2 regions of the Paenibacillus sp. FSL E2-0201 genome follow, and region 1 is predicted to be linked to the other one. Evidence: predicted binding sites of a transcription regulator. Region 1 holds the regulator's gene; the other holds the start of a gene.
What was found. Region 1 encodes NrdR, which represses ribonucleotide reductase genes. Its sites were predicted from a motif close to AACACNATATATNGTGTT; they were not measured.
Positions count from the first base shown of each region.

Region 2: nrdI (class Ib ribonucleoside-diphosphate reductase assembly flavoprotein NrdI) is a predicted target of NrdR. The motif match lies at 1,855-1,872, and genes of this name have one in related genera.

Region 1 covers NZ_CP150154.1:2,249,151-2,252,564, reverse strand. The annotation lists gene NSU15_RS09790 (TetR/AcrR family transcriptional regulator) at 1-92, opposite strand, end outside; gene NSU15_RS09785 (SDR family oxidoreductase) at 330-1,121, shown strand; tRNA gene NSU15_RS09780 (tRNA-Lys) at 1,353-1,425, opposite strand; tRNA gene NSU15_RS09775 (tRNA-Ala) at 1,436-1,511, opposite strand; gene nrdR (transcriptional regulator NrdR) at 1,671-2,147, opposite strand; gene NSU15_RS09765 (alpha/beta-type small acid-soluble spore protein) at 2,313-2,531, shown strand; gene NSU15_RS09760 (lytic transglycosylase domain-containing protein) at 2,611-3,174, opposite strand; gene coaE (dephospho-CoA kinase) at 3,171-3,414, opposite strand, start outside.
Region 2 covers NZ_CP150154.1:1,584,931-1,588,344, forward strand. The annotation lists gene nrdE (class 1b ribonucleoside-diphosphate reductase subunit alpha) at 1-1,422, opposite strand, end outside; gene nrdI (class Ib ribonucleoside-diphosphate reductase assembly flavoprotein NrdI) at 1,409-1,768, opposite strand; gene NSU15_RS07145 (sugar hydrolase) at 2,068-3,414, shown strand, end outside.

The DNA of each region.
Region 1 (3,414 bases):
TGTTGAAATATTTTGGCAAATGTAACGGATTGAAGCCCGTCTTTATTAATTAGAAATAATGTCGCTTTTAAAATATCTTCCCGCTTACCCACCCTGTCACCTTCTTATAGAAAATTCATTCCACTAACGAGTAATTATGTATCCTCTACACTATAACTTAGGAATATTTATTCCGCAAAATCCGCATCATCATAATACAAACCTTGTTTAAAACAAGATGTTTCGTGGGAATTAAAAAAAATTGACCTAATTCCCCTTTGAGCACTATAATAAATTAGAATATTTATTCTAATTAACATACTTAAAAATTTGGAATGGGGGATCTTCTAATGATTCATTATACCGATAAAGTCGCGCTTATCACTGGAGCATCTGCTGGGATCGGTAAAGTATTCGCAACTGAATTAGCTGCAAAAGGATGCCATGTCATTTTAGTCGCCCGATCCAAAGAAAAACTCGATTCCCTCGCTTTGGAGCTTGCTTCCAAATACCCTATTCACACTTATTCCATAGCGCAGGATTTATCTAAGCCCGGCTCCGTAGAAGAACTGGCTGATCAGATTCGCACTTTGGGACTCCAAGTAAACATTTTGATCAATAATGCTGGCTTTGGAACCTTTGGACGCTTTGAGGAAATATCGCCAGAACGTGAGCAAGAAGAGATCCGCCTAAATATAGCTTCTTTAGTCGCAATGAATCATCAGTTTCTTCCGGAGATGCAACGCCGCAAAGACGGTATTATTATTAATGTCGCTTCTGTTGCAGCCTTTCAGCCCGCACCCTATATGGCCGTTTATTCAGCAACGAAAGCATTCGTACTCTCTTTCTCCGAGGCGCTCTGGGCAGAAAATCGCGATCGAGGCGTTAGGATTTTGGCGCTTTGCCCTGGTGCGACTGAAACGGAGTTTTTTAAGGTTACTGGATCAGATGCTGCCTCAGGAAGAAAACTCGCCTCTCCAATCGATGTTGTGAAGACCGGCTTTCGGGGAATCGAAAAGAAACGGAGTTACATTATCGCGGGAAAACTAAATTATTGGGCATCCCAGGGAAGCCGACTTCTTCCGCGCAAGCAGGTAGTCACGTTGATGGAACGAATGGTTCGCCCCCATTCTAGTTTATGAAATGTTGGTTTAAAAGCGATGTCCAATTCTCCGTTTAGATGCTTAAGCATCTAAACGGAGAATCATTAAGGATTGAATTATCAGGGCGCAAAGCTCATAACAGGAAGGAAGATTGACGGATATGAGAAACGCTAGCCACTTCCGCCATTTTTGCAAACAGCCCAGCAAGCCAAGACAAATGCCTTAATTATAGCAAAAAAAAGAACGGCATCTCTGCCGTTCTTTCTGTGATGGACTCTCAGGGGCTCGAACCCTGGACAAATAGATTAAGAGTCTACTGCTCTACCAACTGAGCTAAGAGTCCATATGAAGTTTGGTGGAGCCAAGGGGGATCGAACCCCTGACCTCATCGCTGCCAGCGATGCGCTCTCCCAGCTGAGCTATGGCCCCAAACGTAATTTTCAGATGTATGTAATCACACATTTTAGAATCAAGTTCGGTGTATTTAAGTCATTCTGACAAAATCAAGCGCCGTAGGCGACTCCTATATAATATAAAAAATCGCCTTCGCTGTCAACACTTTTTTTAGTCATTAGACTAGCCACAACCCTACAATCTGTCCAGATCCCCAGTACTCTTAGATAACAGACCCTTCAGTTCCTTCATAAACATGTTAATATCCTTGAACTGACGGTATACAGACGCAAAACGAACGTATGCGACTTCATCTACTGGATAGAGCTGTTCCATAACCAATTCACCGATCTGTTGGCTCTCCACTTCAGCTACGGCGATGCCTCGCAGGGATTTCTCTACCTCAGAGACGATCTTCTCTAAACGTTCTACAGAGACAGGCCGTTTCTCACAGGCACGTATTAAGCCCCGAAGTATTTTATCACGGCTGAATTCCTCACGGCTCCCGTCTTTTTTGATCACGATTAACGGTGTTTCCTCGATCATTTCAAAGGTTGTAAACCGTTTGCTGCAACGCTCGCATTCACGCCTGCGGCGGATGGACTTATTCTCATTTGCTGGTCGCGAGTCGAGTACTTTAGTATTTGTGTGATCGCAGTAAGGGCATTTCATAAGCTTCATCACTTCCTATTACATAATGTTTTTTTGTCCCGGTATGTTAAGCATCCGGCTTTTGAAGGGCTATTTCATTTTTTCCAGAAATCACCGTTTATTTGTTGTAATGATTATGGCAAGTCCGGCACATAATACAGTTACCAACAGAGGAGGTGAACAGCAATGAGCCAAAACAACAGCTCCAATAACCTTGTAGCTCCAAATTCCCGCGGTGCTTTGGAACAACTTAAATATGAAGTTGCCCAAGAACTCGGAATCACGCTTTCCCCAGATGGTTACCAAGGCAATAAAACTTCTTATGAAAATGGTTCGATCGGTGGTTACATCACTAAACGTCTTGTAACCCTGGCAGAACAACAATTGGCAGGTCAATACAAATAACCTGTCCACATAAGCTTACTGAAGAAGTATTAAACGATCGCAAGATCGTTTAGTACTTCTTTTTATACATAACACGGTTTTAGAATTCGTTGTAAATATCCGTGTACTGATCATAGTAATAGTTGACGCGCTGTACATAATGGCGGGTTTCACCAAACGGAATGTCCTTAATGGTAGCATCCGTTCCATCCCAAATCCCCTCATCCAGCCATTTTTGAACTTTACCCGGTCCAGCATTATATGCAGCGATAACCGCTGTACGTTTACCTTCGAACTGACGGGATAATGTTGAAAGATACCAGGTACCTAGTTCAATATTTGCTGATGGTTCATGCTTTAGCTCCTCCATAGATACATCAGGGAGCTTGGCCTTTTCAAGGGCCCATTTGGCGGTATCCGGCATAAGCTGCATTAAACCTATAGCACCTTTTTTGGATTCTCGTCCAGTTTTGAAGTTCGTTTCCACTCGGATAATTGAAGCCACTAGGAATGGGTCAATATCGTACGTAACGCTGTGCTTACGGATCTCATCTTTATAATGGATCGGATAAAACCAGGACATCCAGTTCGTACTCAGAAACAATATCGCAGTAAAACCAATGAATAACAGAAGAAGGACTCTTTTTTTACGTAACCATTTCATGATAAGCCCAGCCTGTCCCAAAGAACAGCAACCTGTTGCTCAGTGTGCGCAAGTTCGCCACTGTTGTCAATGATATAGTCCGCTTTGTTACGCTTTGCTTCAATATCCATCTGTGCATTTAAGCGTGCTTCTGCTTGTTCTAAAGAAAGTCCGTTACGTTCCATTAATCGAGCGATTTGCACTTCACGAGGCACGTAGACCACCAGTATTTCATGGAACATGTTCTCGAGTCCTGATTCG
Region 2 (3,414 bases), 660 kb from region 1:
CTCATAAGCAATCTTGTTCTTGGTCAGATAGCCGTGAAGATTCATCACGCCAAGTCCGACCGAGTGCATCTCTTTATTGGCCTTGGCTACGCCTGGGGCATTGGAGATGCTGGTCATATCGCTGACAGCGGTCAGGGCGATCATACCTTCATGTACCGATTCACGGATTTTGCCATGCTCCATCACGTTGACAATGTTCAAAGAAGCCAGATTGCAGCTTACATCACGGCGGATGGTATCCTCCTGCCCGTAATCATTAATCTCTGAAGTCTCTTGCAGCTGGAAAATTTCCGTGCAGAGGTTGGACATTTTGATCTGTCCGACATTGTTCAGGGCATGGGCCGCATTGGCATTGCTCTTGTTCATAATATATGGATAGCCAGATTCCAGCTGGATCATGGCGATTTTGGTCAGCATATCCCGCGCGCTCATAGCTTTTCTCTTTTTGACACGAGGATCGGCTAACAGCTTATCGTACATATCATCCAAATCCATGTCATCAAGATGCGTGCCGTAGGCCTTGTACACACTGTAAGGGGCAAATACATGCAGCGGTTCATTGTCCTTCGCCAGTTTATAGAAGCGATTTGGAATAATCAGGCCGATGGACAGGGTTTTGAGCCTTGTTTTTTCGTCGGCGTTGATCTTCTTGCTGTCGAGAAATTCAAGAACATCCCAGCCAAAAATGTTGTAGTAGGCGGCTCCAGAGCCTTTACGTTGACCCATCTGGTCAGCATAGGAGAAGCCGTCTTCCATCAGCTTGAGCACAGGTATAATGCCCTTAGCCGCATCCTCGACACCCTTGATGGTCTCTCCGCGGGAACGGAGCTTGGACAGGTTGACAGCCACGCCACCGCCGATCTTCGATAGCTGCATGCAGGTATTGAGCACATAGTTGATCGAATTAAGCGAGTCGTCCATTTCGATCAGGAAGCAGGAGACAAGCTCACCGCGCCGGCTCTTGCCCGCATTCAAGAAGGTAGGCGTCGCTGGCTGCAGGCGCTGCTCCATCATCGAACGGGCAAGCATGCCGGCAGTAGCGGCGTTACCGCGTCCTAGGTGAAGGGCAACTGCCGCCACACGGTCCGGATAATGCTCCAGATATTGCTTGCGGTCATTGCTTTTTACAGCGTAATCCGTATAGAACTTCGAAGCTGCCATATAGGATGGAAAGCTGAAGTTGTAAGAATGGGTAATTTGGTAGACTTCTTCAATCTCAGTTAAGCTGTACTGTTCGTAAAAATTTTCGTAGAAATCCTGTTCAATCATATAATCAACCTTGGCTTTTGTATTCTCAAAAACCAAGCTCCGCCGTTCTACATCCCGCATAAATTCGGCTACTGCCTCAAGGTCTTTATCCAATTGAAAGAAACCAGTTTCGTCTCTCTTCATCAACATGTTGTTTAGTTCAATATGCCGCAACTCGGCTCACCTCCTGTTTAATTCGTTCTACATCGCCAAATGTGCCCGATAGCTCAAATTTACCGATAACCGGTACGTTGTACCGATCTGCAATCAAGTCTGCGCTATGCGCGAACAGCTCGCCCCAGTTCTTGTTGCCGCTGGCGGCGATGCCTTTCAAATTGGAATAATTGTTCTTCAAAAAAATAGACACCTTCTCTGGAATCTGTCCAAAGCCGGTGGTATATGTAATAAGCACGTAGGGCTCATCAATGGTCATATGCTCTTCAATCTGCACAGCGGGCAGCTTAAGCTTACCAATGAAGCGTTTGACGTTTCCCGTTTTCGAATCGTATGCGACTAGCATGGAGTCTCTCCCCCTGTATATATTAAACCTAATTTAAATACTGTAAAGATTGAATAGATAAGCTATAAATACTGGAAAATCATATGAATACTATATTTAGTGTGCGTTGTTTATTTTAATCACTATATGTTGAAAAGTCAACATGAAAAGTACATCCTTACTAGTGGAAGTTGTCTAGCAATGCTAAGTCGAACAGACCTGTAATAAGAGTAAGATTACCTGTATTCACTGCATGTTCAGGCAAGTGGAATTGAGGTTTACTAGAGGGGGAATAAGACAAACGAAGGAGGAGATTGGTTATGACTCAAGCGATGCAGCGCCAGCAAGCAGTAACTATCCATAAAAATGAGGCATTTGCTTTAACCGCAGAGCAGCTTCTGCCGAAGCTTATTTACCGAAAATGTTCACCGAAGCAGATGGTCCGGGTTGTAAAGAGTGAACTAGCGGTGCATGGTTGGCAAATTGAGACGATTCAAAATGCGGAGACCCTTTCTTCCATTGTATTTGGGAAGGGGGAGGAGGTTATTCTGGATTTCGGAGAACATCTGGTTGGACGGTTGACGATACAGATCATTCCTATAGGCAGCCCTCCGGATGCTCCGCTGCATCTGCAGATCACCCTCGGAGAAATGCCGGTGGAGATGGCTGAACCTTTCTCGGAGTATGACGGCTGGCTTAGCAGCTCATGGCTGCAGGAAGAGCGGGTTCATCTGGATGTGCTTCCTGCATCACTAAATCTGGAGCGTAGATACAGCTTTCGGTATGTAAAGCTTAAAGTTCTTGATACGTCACCAAAATATAAAGTATCCTTTGCCGAAATCAGCTGTACAGCAGAAACCTCAGCTGACCGCTCTTTTCTGGCTCCGCTGGACCACCTGGATGCCGAACTGCAGGCCATTGATGGGGTCAGTGTGAAGACCCTCGAAGAATGTATGCAGGAGGTCTTCGAAGACGGGCCTAAGCGGGACCGCAGACTGTGGCTTGGGGATCTGCGGCTACAGGCGCTGGCCAATTACGAAACATTCTCGGGTAACGATTTGGTTAAGCGATGCCTATACTTGTTTGCAGCTTATCCTGATGAGCGGGGACGGATCACAGCCAACTTGTTCATGAAACCCTATGTGATCCCTGACGATACGTATCTCTATGATTATTCACTCTTTTTTGTATCTACTCTGTGCGATTATTTCTTGGCTACAGATGACCGGAATACGTTGGAAGAGCTGTGGCCGTCTGCTTATCGGCAGATAGAATTAGCCTTAGAGCGATTGGATGAGCGTGGCATTGTGACCGACGATGAGACTTGGTGGGCTTTTATTGACTGGCATCCGGCTCTGAACAAACAGGCTCCGGCGCAGGCCATCTTAATCTATAACTTGAAATGCGCTCTGGAGCTGGCTGTTCTTCTCGGAGATGAACGACAGGATGGTTTGCGGCAGACGATTGAACAGCTTACGCAAGCCACTTTGGAACACTTATGGGACTCTGAATTAAGCTATTTCGTCAGCGGGGACATTAGGCAGGTTTCGTGGGCTTCTCAAATTTGGATGGTGCTTGCTGGAGTTGTTGAAGAAGAGGAGCGTGGGAAGGAAATATTGCTCAGGCTTCAGCAGGATTCGTCTCCCATTCCGATGACCACACCCTAT